Regions from separate parts of the Stenotrophomonas sp. Steno-C15 genome, predicted to be linked through region 2. Evidence: riboswitches for the same ligand, from Rfam matches in the RefSeq annotation. Region 2 holds a riboswitch; the other holds the start of a gene.

Region 1 (9,745 bases), on a different contig from region 2:
CTCATACCCCTCATCGCCCAGGTGCATGCGCAGCAGGTCGGCGATGTGGGCATCGTCTTCAACGATCAGGACACGTTTCGGGGACATCGGCAGCTCGGGCCAGGGGGTAGGCTGAGCGCATTGTGGCGCGGGATCGCCGCCGATACCTCACGAAAAGTTGAATCCTGCGTGAGGATTCGTTGACCGGAGCAGGCGCAGCATGGCCCCGTCGCCCCTTCCCGGAGTCCGCCATGCCACTCACCCGCCGCCATCTGCTGGGTCTGGGCGGTATCGCCACCACCGCCGGCCTGCTCGGTCTCGGGGCCTGCAGCCGCGCCGCGCCAGCGGCAGCAGAAACGCGCCCTGCGCGACAGTTCGAGATCATGCGCAGTGATGCTGACTGGCGCCAGCGGCTGACCCCCGCCCAGTACGCAGTGCTGCGCCAGCAGGCGACCGAACGCCCTTGGAGCAGCCCGCTCAACAAGGAACACCGGCAAGGCACGTTCACCTGTGCCGGCTGTGCGCTGCCGCTGTTCTCTTCGTCCACCAAGTTCGAGAGCGGTACTGGCTGGCCCAGCTTCTGGGCACCGTTGCACAACGCTATCGGTGAGGACCGCGACGTCACCTTTGGCATGCTGCGGGTGGAAGTGCATTGCCGCCGCTGCGGCGGCCATCTGGGCCATGTCTTCAACGACGGCCCACGCCCTACCGGCCTGCGCTACTGCATGAACGGCGCGGCGCTGGCCTTCCAGCCCGGACCTGCTGCGCATGACAGCGATGCGGGCTGGCGCGTGCCGGTGGGATCGTCCCCTGCTTCTGGAGCCCGATGATGCTGCTGTTGCTGCTTGCCTATCTTGGCGGTGTGCTGACCCTGCTCAGCCCCTGCATCCTGCCGGTGCTGCCGTTCGTATTCGCGCGTGCTGACCGCCCGTTCCTGCGCAGCACCCTGCCGCTGCTGCTGGGCATGGCGCTGACCTTCACCCTCGTCGCCAGCCTGGCGGCGGTCGGCAGCCAGTGGGTGGCGCAGGCCAACCAGATCGGTCGCTGGATCGCCCTGCTGCTGATGGCGCTGTTCGCGGTGGCGTTGCTGTGGCCCGCACTGGCAGACCATCTGCTGGCGCCGTTGCAGCGTGTCGGCGCGCGCTTGAGCGCACGCGCGGACGCTGCCGATGCCGCCGGGCGCGGCGGTGCCTGGACGTCGCTGCTGATCGGCATCGCCACCGGCCTGCTGTGGGCGCCGTGCGCGGGCCCGATCCTTGGCCTGGTACTGACCGGGGCTGCGCTGCATGGCGCCAGCGCCAGCACCAGTACGCTGCTGCTTGCCTACGCGCTGGGTGCGGTCACCGCGCTGGCATTGGCGGTCTGGATCGGCGGCCGGGTGTTCCGCGCCCTGCAGGCACGGCTGGGGCTGGGCAATCTGCTCCGCCGCGTGCTCGGCGTCGCTGCGCTGCTGGCGGTCGTGGCCATTGCCCTGGGCTGGGACACCGGCCTGCTGACCCGGCTGTCCACCGTCAGCACCGCGCGTATCGAGCAGGGCCTGCTCGATGCGGTACCCGGCGCGCAGCCTTCCGCTCCACCGATGATGATGATGGGCCCGGCCACTGCAGGCAGCGAGGCACCGCTGCCGGTGGAAGGCACGCTGCCCGCCCTGGACGGCGCCACCGGCTGGCTCAACAGCCCACCGCTGGACGCCGCCCAGCTGCGCGGCAAGGTGGTTCTGATCGACTTCTGGACCTATTCCTGCATCAACTGCCTGCGTGCGATGCCGTTCGTGCACGAGTGGCAGCGGCGCTACCGCGATCACGGCCTGGTGGTGATCGGTGTGCACACCCCCGAGTTCGCCTTCGAACGCGACCCGCGCAACGTCATGAAGGCCGTGCAGCAGTTGAAGGTCGACTATCCCGTCGCGCTGGACAACCAGTACGCGATCTGGCGTGCGTTCAACAACCGCTACTGGCCCGCGCACTACTTCGTCGATGCGCAGGGCAACATCCGCGGCCATCAGTTCGGCGAGGGCAACTATGCGCGTTCGGAGCAGGTGATCCGCCGCCTGCTGGCCGAAGCCGGCCAGACCCGGCTGCCACCGCCGGCCGATCCGGCCGCAGCGGACCTGAAGGGCGTGGCCGCGCAGGCGGACATGGGCAACCTGCGCTCGCCGGAGACCTACCTGGGGCATGCGCGCGCCGAGCAGTTCGCCTCGCCAGGCGGGCAACGTACGGACACGGCATTCGACTACGCGCTGCCACCCGCGCTGGCGCTGAACCAGTGGGGCCTGTCCGGCCGCTGGATCATCGACGACGAGGCGGCACGGCTGCAGCAGCCCGGAGGACGCATCGCCTTCCAGTTCCATGCCCGCGATCTGCATCTGGTGCTCGCGCCACGCCAGGACGGCACGCCGGTGCGCTTCCGCGTCTGGCTGGATGGTCGGCCGTTGCCCGCGGCCGACGCCGGCAGCGACGTTGGCAGCGATGGCAGCGGCGTGATCGACGAACACCGTCTGTACCAGCTGGTGCGCCAGCGCGGCGCCGTCGCGCCACACCGCTTCGAGATCGAATTCCTCGATGCCGGCGCCCAGGCCTACGCCTTCACCTTCGGTTGATCCGGGAGGACACGATGAAGATTTCGTTCGAACAGGGGATCGCCGCCGGCATTGCCGGGCTGGTCGCTACCGCACTGATTGCCGGGGTACTGCTGGTTGATCACGGTGCCATCGCCGCGCCGCTCGAGCGCAGCGCACAGGTGCAGGTGTTGCCTGCGCCCACCGGTGAAGCCGCATTCCGCGATGACGGCACGCACGCCAGCGTAGTGTTTGCCGGCGGCTGCTTCTGGGGCGTGCAGGGCGTGTTCCAGCACGTCAAGGGCGTGAGCAACGCAGTCTCGGGCTACGTCGGCGGCAGCGCGGCGGATGCGCGCTATGAGCGTGTCAGCAGCGGACGCACCGGCCACGCCGAGGCGGTGAAGGTCGACTACGACCCGCGCCAGGTGAGCTACGGCCAGCTGATGCAGGTGTTCTTCTCGGTGGTGCATGACCCGACCCAGCTCGACCGGCAAGGCCCGGACCATGGCAGCCAGTACCGCTCGGCGATCTTCGTCGATGATCCCCGCCAGCAGGCGGCCAGCCGTGCCTACATCACCCAGCTGGGCCAGGCCGGAAGCTATCGCGCGCCCATCGTCACCCAGGTGGAGAGCGGCCAGCGCTTCTATCCGGCCGAGAGCTACCACCAGAACTACATGAGCAACTATCCGCAGGCGGCCTACATCCGCTACTACGATGCTCCGAAGCTGGCGGCACTGGGCAGGCAATTCCCTGCCCTGTATCGCCGGGATCCGGTGCTGGTGCCGATGCGTTGACTGCATGGTGCGCCAGCCCATGCAAAAAAAAGGGGCGCGCGGCCATCCAGCCGCACGCCCTTGAAATATCGGCGGGCACCGATCAGGCCCTGCCGACGAGGACATGCTAGGCTCGGAATCTTCATGGGTACAGCACCAGATGCGGCCGGAACCGATGGATACAGATCAATGCAGCAGCGCGTCCGCTCCTCGCTACCAGCGGCTGTCCGATGAGCTGGCCGAGGCCATCCAGGGAGGGCGCCTGCCGGTCGGCAGCCGCCTGCCATCGCTGCGGCAGATGGCAGCACAGCGTCAGCTCAGCCTCAATACGGTGATCGCCGCCTACCGCCAGCTGGAAGACGCCGGCCTGGTGGTTCCGCGGCCAAAGGCAGGTTTCGAAGTGGCGCCGCGACTGTCAGTGCCGCAACGGTCGCTGCGCGATACCCCGTCGGCCCCCACCGCGCCGTTGCAGCAGGTGCTGATGGCACGCGTGCTGGAGGCGCAACGCCGCTCCGGCGTGATCGACCTCGCCTTCGCCGGGCCACGCGGGCGCCAGTTCTATCCTGGCGCCCAGCTGGCCCGGCACACCGCCCAGGTATTGCGCCACGGCCAGCAGACGGTCGAAACCTACGCACGCCCCAATGGCTCGCCGCGGCTGCTGGCGCAGATCGTGCGGCGCGGCCCGCGCATGGGCCTGCACACGCACAGCGATCGCCTGCTGCTGACCCACGGTGCGATGGAGGCGCTGCAGCTGGCACTGCGTGCGGTGACTCAGCCCGGCGATTCAGTGGGTATCGAAGCACCGTCGTACTTCAACCTGTATCCGCTGCTGGCCAACCTGGGCCTGCAGGCCATCGAACTGCCGACGCATCCGCAACAGGGCCTGGACGTCGATGCGTTGGAGGCGATGCTGGAGCACACACCGCTGGCCGCGCTGGTGCTGATGCCGACCGTGCACAATCCATTGGGCTGCACCATGCCGGTGGCGGCCAAGCAGCGTCTTGCCGAGCTGGTCAACGCGCGGCAGCTGCCGCTGATCGAGGATGCCGTGTACGCGGAACTGCAGTTCTGCGAGCCACCTGCGCCGCTGCTGAAGGCCTTTGACCGCGACGGCTGGGTGATGGTGGTCGGTGGTTTCTCGAAGACGCTGGCCCCGGACTATCGCATCGGCTGGCTCGACGGCGGGCGCTTCGCTGAACGCATCGCCCTGCTGAAGTTCCAGTCCACGGGCGGCGAGCCGCAGCTGCTGGGTGATGCCGTGGCCGCGTACCTGGAAGGGAGCGGATACGAACATCACCTGCACCGCATGCGGCGCCTGTATCGCGAGCAGGTGGGACGGCTGCGCCAGCTCGTGGCCGAGCATTTCCCGCCTGGCACACGCGCCACGGAACCACAGGGTGGCTTCCTGCTGTGGCTGGAACTGCCGGGCGTGGACACCCGCGCACTGTTCGAGCGGGCGCTGGAAGAGGGCATCGTGTTCATGCCCGGCCAGGTGTATTCGCGCGGTCCGCGCTACCGGCACTGCCTGCGGCTGTCGTGCTGCCAGACCTTCGACGCACGTTTCATCGCTGCCGTGGAGCGCCTGGGCGCCCTCGCGCGGGAACTCGCGGCCGGTTGATCGCAGCGGGTCGCAGGCTCCGCTCTACGGGAACTCAGCCCTCATGCAGGTGCATCGCCAGGGCCTGAGCATCGGCGCCCGGCAGGTGCGGCAGCCGTCCCCAGCATGGCATCGGCAACCGCTGCACCAGCGTGGCCACGTTCTCGTCCTGGCGCTGCATGGCCGGATCGATGTGATTGCCGATCCAGCCCAGGCACTCCACGCCGCTGGCCTGCAAGGAGTGCGCGGTCAATCTCGCGTGGTTGACGCAGCCCAGCCGCAGGCCGACCACCAGCACGACCGGCAGGTGCAGTGCCCGCACGATGTCGAGCTGGTCCAGGTGGACGGAGACCGGCGCCAGCCATCCCCCTACGCCTTCCACCACCACCACGTCGGCGGTGGCACGCAGGCGCTCGAACGCGGCGACGATCGGTGCCAGGGCGATGTCCACCCCGTCCTCGGCCGCCGCCAGTTCGGGGGCGATCGGCTGCCGCAGGGCATAGGGATTCACGTCGACGTAGTCCGGCAACGGCCGACTGGCCGCCTGCAGCGCCAGCGCATCCTCGTTGCGCAGGCCCTGCCCCAGATCCTGGCTGCCACTGGCCACAGGCTTCATTCCGACCGCTCGCAGGCCACGCCGGCGCAGGGCGTGCAGCAGCGCGGTGCTGGCCGCCGTCTTGCCGATCTCGGTATCGGTGCCGGTGACGAACAGCGCGGATGGCAGGGCAGCGGGCAACGGCATCAAAGGCTCCAGCGGGGCAACAGAGCGTGCATTATCGCTGGCCCGGCACGCTTGCTAGACTGCGGTCATGTTCGCCAATGCCTCGCTTACCGGCAGCAAGCCGGAACAATACGCCCAGTTGCTTGAACAGGCCCGTGGCCTGGTCCATGGAGAGTCCGACCGCATCGCCAACGCGGCCAATCTCTCGGCGCTGGTCTTCCACGCCCTGCCCGACCTGAACTGGGTGGGTTTCTATCTCTACGATGGCCAGGAGCTGGTGGTCGGCCCGTTCCAGGGGCTGCCGGCCTGCGTGCGCATTCCGCTGGACAAGGGCGTGTGTGGTGCCGCGGCCCGCCAGCGCGTGACCCAGCGCGTCGACGATGTCGATGCCTTTCCGGGCCACATCGCCTGCGACTCGGCCTCCCGCTCGGAACTGGTCGTTCCGCTGCTGCGCGGCGATGAACTGATCGGAGTCTTCGACATCGACAGCCCGAAGACCGGTCGCTTCGATGCCGATGACCAGGCCGGACTGGAAGCCATCGCGCGCGTCTTCGTCGAGGCGCTGGGATGAGTGCGCCGAAGCTGCGCAACATCGGTCCGAAAAGTGCGGCGTGGCTGCGCCAGGTCGGTCTGCGCAGCCGTGACGATCTGGCCGCCGTCGGCGCGGTGGGTGCCTTCGTCAAGGTCAAGCGCGCCGGCTTCAAGCCCAGCCTGAACCTGCTCTACTCGCTGGAAGGGGCCCTGCTGGACTGCCATTGGCAGGAACTGGGCGAGCCGCAGCGCGAGGCGCTGGTGCAGGACTACGAAGCGCGCATCGCCGCGCACCCGCTGAAGGCGGCCGGCCCGGCCTCGGGGCCGGTGCACGAGCAGCGTTTCGACGCAGACGACGACGCAGAAGAAGACGTGGCCGGAAGCGCCGACGAGGACTGATCGGCGCCGGCCGGATCAGGGCTGCTGCAACTCCAGCAGCTCGCCCACCAGGCCTGCCTCGCCACGCTCCAGCCTGACCCGCAGGCGCGTACCGTGGTCGATGCGCAGCGCCCAGCACAGCGACATCGGCAGGCCGCAGACCTGTGACAGCACCATGCGCAGCGGGCCACCGTGGCTGACCACGACGGTCGGCAGCGGGTCGTCATCGTCGAGCAGGCGGTCGAGCGCACGCGCGATGCGCCGCTCGAAGTGCCCCCAGCTTTCGCCGTTGGGCGGCGGATACGCATGCGGATCAGCATGGAATGCCGCCAGCGCCTGCTCCGGCAGGTCGAACAGTGCCTGCCCGTCCCAGTCGCCGAAGTCGAGTTCTTCCCACTCCTCGTCTGCATCCACGTCCAGCCCGCGCGGGGTGGCCAGCGCCATCGCTGTGTGCAGTGACCGCAGGCGGGGCGAGCTGATCACCCGCTCCCAGGGCTGCGTGGCGTAGGCCTCCACCAGTTCCTGTGGCAGGCGGGCCAGCTGCGGTGGATCGCTGCGGCCATCGAGGTACTCGTCGCGACCGTTGCCAGCGTGGCGGACCAGGTCGAGGATCATGCATGCGTCCTGTGCAGGCAACGCGGGGACAGCGGAAAACGGGCGGACATCGGCAACGGCACCACGGGATCAAGCAGCAATTCTAGTGGCTGGGGATCATCAGCTCCACAGACATTGCCGCATATACGCCGCACCGGGCATGCCGATGCCGTAGACTGCGCGCACTTCCAGGTGACCTGCGGCATGGCCGGCAGGTTGAAACGGGAAGCCGGTGACGCGTGAACCCACGCCATGCCGGCGCTGCCCCCGCAACGGTAAGCACGTCAGTTCCAGGCAACACCGCCACTGTGCCAACAGCATGGGAAGGCGCCTGGACGGTGGCCTCGCGCCGCCTGGCGGCAAGCCCGGAGACCGGCCCGGAAGCCTCAGGTCGCGATGCGGTGGGCATGGCGCTGGATGTCCGCAGCACTGCCTGCGGCATCGGCGCTTGCCTGCCTCCGCGGCTCCTCCCCTTCGCCACGCGGGCGTGCGTGGCACCTGGAGTCCCACGATGAAGCTGCAGTCCCGATTGCTTTCCCTGGCCGTATTGGCCGCCCTGCCCGCGTTGGCCCAGGCCGATGATGGCGCCCGCGCGCTCGATCCCATCCTGGTCACGGCCACCCGCACCCCCATCGCCCTGCAGGACAGCATCGCGCCTGCGCAGGTGATCGACCGGACGCAGATCGAGTCCAGCCAGGCCACTTCGCTGCAGGACCTGCTGCGTGGCCGCGCCGGCATCAACCTCACCAACGCCGGCGGCCTGGGCAAGCAGAGCTCGCTGTTCCTGCGCGGCACCAACTCCGGCCACACGGTGGTGCTGGTCGACGGCGTGCGCATCAACAGCGCCGATCTCGGCCTGGCGATGATCCAGGACCTGCCGCTGGCGCAGATCGAACGCGTGGAGATCGTGCGCGGCCCGCAGTCCAGCCTGTATGGCGCCGACGCCATCGGCGGTGTGATCCAGATCTTCACCCGCCGCAACCAGGGCGACTTCGCGCCACATCTGCAGCTGGGCGGTGGCAGCAATGGCCTGCGTGAGGCCAGCGGCGGCATCGGTGGCAGCAGCGAACGCGGCTGGTTCGGCGCCGACATCGCCTACCAGCATTCCGATGGCATCGATGCCTGCCGGGGCTCGGCCACGCTGTTCACCGGCTGCTTCGCCGACGAACCCGACCGCGACGGCTACCGCAACCTCTCCAAGAGCCTGCGCGGCGGCTACAACTTCAACGAGCAGTGGACGGTGGAGGGCAGCGCGCTGCGCGCCGACGGCCAGAACCACTACGACGGCTACTACAACTACTCCGAGACGCGCCAGCAGGTACTGTCCGGCAAGGTCCGCTACACGCCGGCCGAACGGCTGGTGCTGACCGCCAACGTCGGTCGCAGTGACAACGAATCGGACAACGTCGGCGCGGACGGCGTGCATGGCAGCGCGCAGACGCATCGTGACAGCGCGTCGCTGCAGGGCGACTTCGGCGTGGCCGAAGGCCAGCTGCTGAGTGCCGGTGTGGACTGGAGTGAGGACAACCTGGACGGCAGCAGTGCCGGCTATCGTGTCGACAGCCGTCGCAACACCGGTGTGTTCGTGCAGTACCAGGGGCGCTTCGGCCGGCACCAGTTGCAGGCCAGCGCGCGCAACGACGACAACCAGCAGTTCGGCAACCATGCCACCGGCAGCATCGGCTGGGCGATGGAGCTGGATCACGGCCTGCGCATCAACGCCAGCTACGGCACGGCCTTCAAGGCACCCACCTTCAGCGACCTGTATGACCCGTGGAGCGGCGTGCCGACACTGGATCCTGAGAAGTCGAAGAGCGCCAACCTGGGCATTTCGCAGCAGTCCCAGGGCTGGCGCTGGGGCCTGGATGTGTACGAGACCCGCATCGATGACCTGATCACCTACGATGCAGCCACCTTCAGGATGCAGCAGGTGGAGAAGGCGCGCATCCGCGGTGCCGAACTGACCGGCAGCGTCGTGCTGGCCGGCTTCGACATCGCTGCACAGCTGAGCTACACCGACCCGCGCAACCGCACGAACGGCAGCAGCCAGTTCGACAACTGGCTGCCGCGCCGTGCACAGCAGACGGCACGGCTGGATGTGGATCGCCGCTTCGGCGCATTCCGTGCCGGCCTGACCGTACAGGGTGCGGGCAAGCGCTATGACGATGCCGCCAACACGGTGAAGGTCGGCGGCTATGGCACGTTGGATCTGCGCGCCGAGTACGCGCTCACGCCATCGTGGTCGCTGCTGGCCCGGGCAACCAATGTGTTCGACCGCAGGTACGAGACCGTGGCGTGGTTCAACCAGCCGGGCCGCGAGTATCAGCTGAGCGTGCGCTACCAGCCGAAATGAGCAGGCGCGCCGGGCGCAGGCCCGGCGCTATACCGGGATGCGCGCGGCCAGGCCCGGCAGTTCGCGCAGATCGTCGATCACCGCCACCGCAGCTGCGGTGGCCAGGTCCAGGCCACGCGGATAACCGTAGCGCACCAGCACGATCGGCATTCCCGCGTCTTCCGCCGCGCGGTAGTCGGTCAACGAATCACCCACCATCAGGCATGCATCCACCGGCACGCCGAAGTGTGCCGCGATGTGCCGCAGTGGTTCGCCGCTGGGC
Region 2 (9,745 bases):
TCCGCAAGCTGTCAGAACGACGCATTGCCCTGGTGGGTGTCGACCTTGGTCGACACGGTTGAATCCTGGCGATGAGCCACCGCAGGGATCAGATCGTGCCGACCAAGGTCGGCACCCGCCGGAACAGTTCAATCGGCTGCGGCAGCGGTCAGTAGATCGGCGTCACCTTCATCTGCGGCAGCGGCCGTGGTGCGCCGTCGGTGAGGTCCGGGCCGAGATCCTCCCAGCTGCGGCCCTGCTCCACCATCAGCCCCCACAACTGCTGTGACGCCAGCCGCTTGTCCTCCGAGCCCAGCTTGTACGACGGTGGCGACGGCACGCCGGCAGCCACCATCGTGTACGCCGCCCGATAGGCCAGCACCTGCTGCGCGGGATCGTCGGTACGCGCCACTTCCAGCGTGTAACGCTGGTAGGCCGAGGCCAGGTTGCGCCAGCGGATCCAGTAGTGATTCTCGAAGGAGAACGCGCAGAAGCGCGCACCGGCCAGGCTGCCCTTGTCGGCGATGCGGGTCAGCACCTCCTGCGGCATGTCCAGGTTCATGCCGCCCTCATCACCCTGCAGGGTCACGTGCACGATGCGGTCGCGATAGCCCGGAGCACGCGCCTGCAGCAGGTCGCGCCAGTTCTGCATGGTTGCCACCACCGCGAACAGGAAACGGCCAAGCTCGCCGGCGGCCACCGGCGCGGCGATGGACTGGTAGGTGCGTTGCCAGCCATGACGGTTTTCGCTGGGCAGGAACACCGATCGCTCCAGCGCCTGCCGTGCATTGCCGCCGGAGCTGACCTCCTCCGCATGCTGTGGATAGACCAGGTTGATGGCGAAGGTCGGCCAGCGCGGAAGCGCCGCGTCGAACAGATGGATCGGGAAGTTGCTGCTGATGCCCCCATCGGAGAACCAGCAGATCCGGAAGGCGGTGATCACCGGGCCGCAGGCCTGGCCGGCACTGGTCAGCCCCTCCATGCTGTCGGCCACGTTGTGTTCCGGATCGGAGGCGGTCGCTCCAGGCTCGCAGCGGCGCTCGCGGCGCGAGGGCTCATGCAGCGGCACTGCGCTGATCAGCAACGGGAAACTCAGGCTCATCCGCGTTGCCACCAGTACCGGCAGCTGCGGCCCCTGCGGCAGGCGGTAATAGAGTCGTCCATCCACGCCCAGCGGCGGACCCGCATGGTTGACCAGCCACTGCACCACGCTGGCCGGGAACAGCTGGTCGAACTCTTCGCGCAGGAACCAGAACTGCGCGCCGCCCAGCGGCAGCGTGCGGGGTTCGTTGTGCGATACGCAGGTGGTGATCATCTGCAGGGTGATGGCATGCGGGCTGTCCGGCTCGTCGGCATAGCGCGGCGCATCGTGCAGGTCGGCAAAGGTAAGCGGCACATCGGCCGGCTTGCCTGACAGCTGCTGCAGGCAGCCGTGCAGCCATTCCGTCAACGCCGGCCGGCGCGCGTCGCTGCCGAGGCCGCTGCACAGGCCCAGCAGATTGCGTCGTGCCACCCGCGCGACCCGCAGCGCGGCCCCGGCCACGCCAGCGCCGTAGGCGCACAGCAGGGACGGCAGCAACGTTGCCGCCACTCCACTCCAGCCGCCGCCCCACGCGCCCAGCGCAAGCAGCAATGCCAGCGACACCAGCACTTCCAGCGGCGCGATCTGGAACACGGCGATGGCCAGGCACAGCTGCTTGCGGGGCCAGCCTGCATTGCCGGTCAGCACCACCAGCAGCCGATAGGCTGCACGCGCGCCGCGCGCCGGCTGGAACAGACCGTAGATGAACCCGCGCCGCGACAGCTGCGCCGACACCGCCGACAATCCACCGTACCCGGCATCGCCGGGCAGCGACTCGCCCGCCTGCTGGCGGCGATCACCATAGGCCGCCGCCGCCGCCACCGCGGCGGCGATGGCGCCTGCCGAGGTGCCACCGATGCTCTTGAAGCGATACTCGCGCGCCAGCGCCAGTACCGCATTGGGGTACACGATGCCGCTGGTGATGCCACCTTTCATGACCAGATCGCAGTACTTCGCCGCCACACGTCACCTCCCGTCCGTCGGTTGCCAGTATCGCAAGCCGGCCTCTCACTGCCTGAGAAAGGTGCCACATCCCGGTGGTGTGATGCCGGGCCTTGACCATTGCTGCCAACCGGCCTACCTTGTGCACGCCGAAGGTATTCATCTCTTCATGCGAATGAAGGGATGAATTTAAACGGGAATCCGGTGAAGGCGCTTCGCGCGCCCATTCCGGAGCTGCCCCGCAGCGGTGAATGGAAACGAATCCTGCCAACAGCACTGGGCTCGCGCCTGGGAAGCGGCAGGTAGTAGGTGGGCTGCGGCCCGCGTCCAACAGCCCGAATACCGGCCCCGGCCGGGGGACACGACCGTCCCCTGACTCGACCTGGAATCTCCGCGGGGAGGTTGCCGGGGCCGTCGTCGTCCTGCGCCTGCAGGGTGCGCGGCCACGTGCGTCCTTTTCACGGCATCCGGTTCGCCCGCGGGGGCGAAGGTCGCTGGCAAGACGCCCGTGGGCCGGCAACGGCACGCGTCGTCCTGCGGTTCCTTCGTTCCTCAATGCCGACATGCAATGAGGACACGCTGCAATGACCACTGTTACCAACCTGGGCTTTCCCCGCATCGGCGCCAAGCGCGAACTGAAGCGGGCGCTCGAACGCCACTGGGCCGGCGAGGACGACGCCGCCACCCTGCAGGCCACCGCCGCGGCGCTGCGTGCCCGGCACTGGCAGCTGCAGATCGAGGCCGGCGTCGATGTACCGCCGAGCAACGACTTCAGCCTGTACGACCAGGTGCTCGACACCGCATGGCTGTTCGATGCCATTCCCGAACGCTACCGCGAACTGGCCGCGCACGATCCACTGGCCGCCTACTTCGCCACGGCCCGTGGCCTGCAGCGCGATGGCATCGACCTGCGCGCGCTGGAGATGACCAAGTGGTTCGACACCAACTATCACTATCTGGTGCCGGAACTGCACGCGGGCCAGGCCTTCGCCCTGCGCGGTGACAAGCCGCTGGCCGAGTTCAACGAGGCCAGGGCGCTGGGCATCCACACCCGTCCGGTGCTGCTGGGGCCGGTGAGCTTCCTGCTGCTGTCCAAGACCACCGACGGCAGCGCCGCGCTGGACCTGCTGGATGCCCTGCTGCCGGCCTATGTGCAGCTGCTCGGCCAGCTGGCCGACGCCGGTGCGGACTGGGTGCAGCTGGATGAGCCGCTGCTGGTGCAGGATCTCGACGCCGGTGCGCAGGCAGCCTATGAGCGCGCCTATGCCCGGTTGGCCACGGCACGGCGTCCGAAACTGCTGGTCGCGACCTATTTCGGTGCGCTCGAGGACAACCTGGCGTTGGCCACCGGCCTGCCGGTGGACGGACTGCACGTGGACCTGGTGCGCGCGCCGGAGCAGCTGGACGCCGTGTTGAAGGCGCTGCCGGCCGAGCGCGTGCTGTCGGCCGGCCTGGTCAACGGCCGCAACATCTGGCGCACCCATCTGGACAACGCACTGATCCTGGCCCGGTTTGCCCAGGTGGACCGCGGCGCCGACCGGCTCTGGCTGGCACCGTCCTGTTCCCTGCTGCACACGCCCGTGGATCTTGCGCTGGAAAAGAAGCTGGATGACGAACTGAAGGGCTGGCTGGCGTTCTCCCGGCAGAAGCTTCAGGAACTGCGCCTGCTGGCCGACGCGCTCGATGGCAGGGCGGATGCGGAAGCAGGCCTGGCTGCCAACCGCGCTGCACTGGAGGGGCGTCGTCGCTCGCCACGCGTGCACAACCCGGCCGTGGCCGCACGCCTAGCCGCGCTGACCGTGGCCGATGCGCAGCGGCACACCGCCTACCCGCAGCGCCGCATCGCACAGCATGCGGCGCTGCAGCTGCCGCTGCTGCCCACCACCACGATCGGTTCCTTCCCGCAGACGCTGGAGGTGCGCGAGGCACGCGCCCGGCACAAGTCCGGCAAGCTGGGCCTGGCCGAGTACGAGGCCTTCCTGGAACAGCAGACCGCGCATGCGGTACGCGTGCAGGAAGCGCTGGGCCTGGACGTGCTGGTCCACGGCGAGTTCGAGCGCAACGACATGGTCGAGTACTTCGGCGAGCAGCTGGAAGGCTTCGCCTTTACCGGCAACGGCTGGGTGCAGAGCTATGGCTCGCGCTGCGTCAAACCGCCGGTGATCTTCGGCGACGTCAGCCGCCCGCAGCCGATGACGGTGCGCTGGTCCAGTTACGCGCAATCGCTCACCGACAAGCCGATGAAGGGCATGCTGACCGGTCCGGTGACGGTACTGCAGTGGTCGTTCGTGCGCGACGACCAGGAACGCGATGTGACCTGCCGGCAGATCGCGCTGGCCCTGCGGGACGAAGTGCAGGACCTGGAAGCAGCCGGCATCGGCGTGATCCAGGTGGACGAGCCGGCCATCCGCGAGGGGTTGCCGTTGCGCCGCGCCCACTGGCGCGCCTACCTGGACTGGGCGGTGGAATCGTTCCGCATCAGTACCAGCGGCGTGCGCGATGCCACCCAGATCCACACCCACATGTGCTATTCGGAGTTCAACGACATCATCCACTCGGTCGCAGCGATGGACGCGGACGTGATCTCGATCGAGACCTCACGCTCGCGCATGGAACTGCTGGATGCCTTCGTGAAGTTCAACTATCCCAACGAGATCGGCCCGGGCGTGTATGACATCCACTCCCCCCGCGTGCCGGACAAGGCGGAGATGGTGGACCTGCTGCGCAAGGCGCTGGCCGTGCTGAAGCCGGAGCAGCTGTGGGTCAACCCGGACTGCGGGCTGAAGACCCGTGGCTGGCCAGAAACCCGCGCTGCACTGCAGGCGCTGGTTGCCGCCGCAGTGGAACTGCGTGCCGAGCACACCGACGCCCGCGTCGCCTGACCTGTCTCTCCACCCCGATGCACGGGCCGCCGCCGTTGCCGGCGGTCCGTGCGGTACCTGACGATGACCGAGCTCCAACGCCCCACCCTGTCCCTGCCCGCCGACGGCAAGCGCCTGCTGCTGCATTCGTGCTGTGCGCCCTGCTCCGGCGAAGTGATGGAGGCGATCACCGCCTCCGGGATCGACTACGCGATCTTCTTCTACAACCCCAACATCCATCCGGTGAAGGAATACGAGCTCCGCAAGCAGGAGAACATCCGCTTCGCCGAGCAGCATGGCGTCCCCTTCATCGACTGCGACTACGACACCGACAACTGGTTCAGCCGCGCGCGCGGCATGGAGAACGAACCCGAGCGCGGAATCCGCTGCACGATGTGCTTCGACATGCGCTTCGAGCGCACGGCGCTGTACGCGCATGAGCACGGCTACGACACCATCAGCTCGTCGCTGGGCATCTCGCGCTGGAAGAACATGGCGCAGATCAATGACTGCGGCATCCGCGCCGCGGCGCGCTACGAGGGCCTGCAGTACTGGGATTACAACTGGCGCAAGGGCGGTGGTGCCAGCCGCATGATCGAGATCAGCAAGCGCGAGCGGTTCTACCAGCAGGAGTACTGTGGCTGCGTGTACTCGCTGCGCGATGCCAACCGGCACCGCCGGGAGACCGGCCGCGAGCGGATCCGGATCGGGCTGCTGTATTACGGCCAGGACAACGAAACGCCGCAGGGCGATTGACGTGTGGCGAGGGGGCGGCCACGCTGGTCGCCTCTTCCGCCGCGCTGGAACGTCCATGCCCACCCTGCCCGCCACTGTCGCCCTGCTGGTGATCGATCTGCAGCCGGACTTCATGCCCGGTGGCGCGCTGGCCTGCGACCGCGGCGATGCGCTGGTCGCGCCGATCGCGCAGCTGCTGGCGCAGCGCCGCTACCGCACCGTGGTGGCCACCCAGGACTGGCATCCCGCGGACCATGCTTCGTTCGCCAGCCAGCACCCCGGCCATCGTCCGTTCGAAACGATCCTGCTGCATGCGCAACCGCAGACCCTGTGGCCGGACCACTGCGTGCAGGGCAGCGCCGGTGCCGCCCTGCATCCGCAGGTGGACTGGAACATGGCCGACCTGATCCTGCGCAAGGGCACCCGCCAGCAGGTGGATTCCTACAGCGCCTTCCGCGAGAACCACGGCCCCGATGGCGGACGCCCCGCCACTGGCCTGGCCGGCTGGCTGCATGAGCGCGGCATCGACGAGGTGCACGTCTGTGGCCTGGCCCGCGACTACTGCGTGCTGTGGAGCGCGCAGGACGCAGCCACGTCCGGCTTCAGGGTGAAATTCCTCTGGGACCTGACCCGGCCGGTGACCGAGGCCAACGACGGGATGGTGCGCGAAGCACTGGGCACTGCGGGGATCGGGATCCTCTGACGCACGTCCGGCCGGGCAGGTATCAGCGGAACACCACCGTGCGGTGCCCGTTGAGCAGGATGCGGTGCTCCACATGGCGGCGCACGGCACGCGCCAGCACCTGCGATTCGGTATCGCTGCCCAGGCGTACCAGGTCGCGCGGCGTCATCGCATGATCGACCCGGGCCACGTCCTGTTCGATGATCGGACCTTCGTCCAGATCCTCGGTGACATAGTGCGCGGTGGCGCCGATGATCTTGACCCCGCGCGCGTGCGCCTGGTGATAGGGCTGCGCGCCCTTGAAGCTGGGCAGGAAGCTGTGATGGATGTTGATCGCCCGGCCGGCCAGCGCGCGGCACAGGGTGGGTGAAAGAATCTGCATGTAGCGCGCCAGCACCACCAGGTCGATACGCTCGTGTTCGACCAGATCGATGATCTGCTGCTCCTGCACCGCACGCGTATCCGCGTTCACCGGCAGATGGTGGAACGGCACGCCGTAGGACGCAGCCAGCGGTGCGAAATCGGCATGGTTGGACACCACTGCCGCGATATCCACTTTCAGTTGCCCGCTGTGCGCGCGGAACAGCAGGTCATTCAGGCAGTGGCCCTGCTTGCTGACCAGCACCAGCAGGCGCGCACGACGCCGACCGTCCTGCAGCTGCCAGTCCATGCCGAACTCGCGGGCCAGTGCTGCCATGGACGCATGTACCGTGTCCAGGGGCAGGCTGGCGTCGCGGTCGAAATGCACGCGCAGGAAGAACCGGCCGCTTTCCTCGTCGCCGAACTGCTGGGCGTCGAGGATGTTGCAGCCATGATCGAACAACAGGCCCGACACGCGGTAGACGATGCCGGTACGGTCGGGGCAGGACAGGGTGAGGATGGAATCGGGTCGCATCCTGCAAGTGTAGGGCAGCACCCCGCCCGCGTGATCCATTGTCACCGATGCAACGAACCACTTCGGACAGTTCCAAGTGATCGTGGCCGTCTTTCGTGGCACGCTGGCGGGTCATGAACCTGTTGCAGCTGATCCGCAGCTTCACCCGCACCGCAGACACCGGCAGCATTGCCGCTGCGGCCCGCAGCCTTGGCATCAGCGCCACCGCCGTCGGCCAGAACATCCATCGCCTGGAGGCACACCTGGGCGTGCGCCTGCTGAACCGCAGCACGCGCCAGCTGGCGCTGAGCGAGGCCGGTGCGCTGTACCTGGCGCAGGTGCGCCATATCGAAACCGATCTGGCGCGGGCGCAGGCCCTGGTTACCAGCGGTGACATCGAGCCGGCCGGGCCATTGCGCATCGCCAGCAGCCGCGCGTTCGGCCGCCACGTGCTGGCGCCCCTGCTGCCTTCACTGCAGCAACGCTATCCGCAGCTGCAGCTGGAACTGCGGCTGTCCGACCGGGCCGTGCAGCATGGTCCGGAGGCGGTCGATGCCAGCATCCGCATCGGTGCGCAGCTGGAGGACGGCGTCGTGGCGCGGCCGCTGGCACGCATTCCCTTCGTCTTCTGCGCCTCGCCTGCCTACCTGCAGGCGCATGGCTGGCCACAGGAGCCGTCCGATCTGCGCGGCCATCGGGGTGTGCTGCATCGTTTCCCCACCGATGGGCGGCCTCTGCGCTGGGGCCTGCGCAAGGGCGACCAGCGCGCGGATGCGCCGCTGCCGCCCGGCATGGTGTGCGATGACATCGACGCGCTGGCCGAACTGGCCGCGGCCGGTGCCGGCATCACCCGGCTGGCGGCCTTCGTGGCCGATCCCTTTCTGCGCGATGGCCGGTTGCAGGCGGTGTTCGGCGCGGACAGCGCATGGCGCCCGGAACCGATGGAGGTCTATTTCTGCGTCAGCGACCGCCGCGACTTCACCGCCAGGATCCGTGCGCTGTTCGATCACCTGCAGGCCGGCCTGCCGCCGGCCTGGCGGGCATGACCTTCAGCGCGGGGTGAACACGCCGCGTGCCTCACGCGGCTCGCAGCGCAGGTACTGCGCGGCCGGCACTACGCTGTCGCCCAGCGCGGCTGCCGCGTGCCAGGGCCAGCGCGGGTCGTAGAGGATGCCGCGGGCCAGGGCGATGGCATCGGCGTGGCGATGACGCAGGATCGATTCGGCCTGCTCCGGTTCGGTGATCATCCCCACCGCGATGACCGGCATGCGCACCTTGGCCTTGATCGCGGCCGCGAACGGCACCTGGTAGCCCGGCCCGACGCTGATCTTCTGGCGCTCATCCAGGCCGCCGCTGGAGACGTGCAGGAAATCGCAGCCACGCGCGTCCAGCACCTGGGACAGCGCTTCGCTCTGCAGCAGATCCCAGCCACCGTCGACCCAGTCGCTGGCGGAGATGCGCACGCCGACGGCCACCTTGTCGGACACTGCCGCGCGCACGGCATCGAATACCTCTACCAGCAGGCGCAGGCGATTGGGCAGCGAACCCCCGTAGCCATCGGTGCGCCGGTTGCTCAGCGGTGACAGGAACTGGTGCAGCAGATAGCCGTGCGCGGCATGCACTTCGATCAGTTCGAAGCCCAGGCGTTCGGCGCGCACCGCGCTGGCGGCGAAGGCAGCAACGATTCCCGCGATGCCCGCCTCATCCAGTTCCTGCGGCGCTGGATCGGCAGCATGGAACGGCAGCGCTGACGGCGCCACCGTGGTCCAGCCACGTGCATCATCGGCCGGCAGCTGGCCACCGCCGTCCCAGGGACGCTGTACCGAGGCCTTGCGGCCGGCATGGCCCAGCTGGATGCCCAGCGGCATCGGCGACCAGCGCCGCACGCTGGCCAGCACGTGTGCCAGCGCAGCTTCGGTACCGTCATCCCACAGGCCGAGGTCGGCCCAGCTGATGCGTCCACGCGGCTCAACCGCCGTCGCTTCCAGGATCAGCAGGCCGGCACCGGATTGCGCCAGGTTGCCCAGATGCATGGCATGCCAATCGCTGGCGCGCCCGTCTTCGGCGGAATACTGGCACATCGGCGCGATGACGATGCGGTTGGACAGGGTCAGGCGGCCGAAGGTGATCGGCGAGAACAGCTGGCTCACGAGGGGTGCAGGGACGGGCAGAGGGGGGTGCGTATTGCACCGCTGCAAGGGCGGCGAATCAACCATGTGGATGGATCGCTGTTTCGCGGTGGCGCTGCATGCTCGCCGGGCATGGCCTGGCGCTACCCGATGACGAACCCGGCCAGCGCTTCAGCGCAATCGCGCTCGTCCTTGAACTGCAGCAGGTCGTCGGCACGGGTGCGGCCACGGTTCACGGCAGCCACCGGCAATCCGGCCTTTGCTGCGGCCTGCACGAAACGAAAGCCGGAATAGACCATCAGCGAGGACCCCACCACCAGCACGGCATCGGCCTGCTGCAGGTGCTCATGCACTGCCGCCACGCGTTCACGCGGCACGTTCTCGCCGAAGAACACCACGTCCGGCTTCAGCAGGCCGCCACAGGACGGACAGTCGGGCACCACGAAGGAGGAAAAATCGGTC

Evidence for each region. Region 2 has a riboswitch for cobalamin ahead of metE (5-methyltetrahydropteroyltriglutamate--homocysteine S-methyltransferase). Riboswitches for the same ligand answer to the same signal wherever they lie in the genome.
Region 1: another riboswitch for cobalamin. It lies ahead of btuB (TonB-dependent vitamin B12 receptor); the one in region 2 lies ahead of metE (5-methyltetrahydropteroyltriglutamate--homocysteine S-methyltransferase).

Annotation. Positions count from the first base shown of each region.
Region 1 covers NZ_JBWJPF010000003.1:135,850-145,594, reverse strand. Annotated here, with positions in the region: gene AC06FB_RS04225 (response regulator transcription factor) at 1-87, opposite strand, end outside; gene msrB (peptide-methionine (R)-S-oxide reductase MsrB) at 231-809, shown strand; gene AC06FB_RS04215 (cytochrome c biogenesis protein DipZ) at 809-2,578, shown strand; gene msrA (peptide-methionine (S)-S-oxide reductase MsrA) at 2,593-3,330, shown strand; gene AC06FB_RS04205 (aminotransferase-like domain-containing protein) at 3,485-4,927, shown strand; gene bioD (dethiobiotin synthase) at 4,962-5,648, opposite strand; gene AC06FB_RS04195 (GAF domain-containing protein) at 5,716-6,198, shown strand; gene AC06FB_RS04190 (TfoX/Sxy family protein) at 6,195-6,557, shown strand; gene AC06FB_RS04185 (histidine phosphatase family protein) at 6,573-7,151, opposite strand; cobalamin riboswitch at 7,304-7,525, shown strand; gene btuB (TonB-dependent vitamin B12 receptor) at 7,642-9,483, shown strand; gene gph (phosphoglycolate phosphatase) at 9,511-9,745, opposite strand, start outside.
Region 2 covers NZ_JBWJPF010000026.1:12,906-22,650, forward strand. Annotated here, with positions in the region: gene AC06FB_RS16285 (patatin-like phospholipase family protein) at 149-1,996, opposite strand; cobalamin riboswitch at 2,138-2,367, shown strand; gene metE (5-methyltetrahydropteroyltriglutamate--homocysteine S-methyltransferase) at 2,587-4,884, shown strand; gene AC06FB_RS16295 (epoxyqueuosine reductase QueH) at 4,948-5,619, shown strand; gene pncA (bifunctional nicotinamidase/pyrazinamidase) at 5,675-6,301, shown strand; gene purU (formyltetrahydrofolate deformylase) at 6,324-7,175, opposite strand; gene AC06FB_RS16310 (LysR family transcriptional regulator) at 7,289-8,200, shown strand; gene AC06FB_RS16315 (NADH:flavin oxidoreductase/NADH oxidase) at 8,204-9,304, opposite strand; gene AC06FB_RS16320 (NAD-dependent protein deacetylase) at 9,427-9,745, opposite strand, start outside.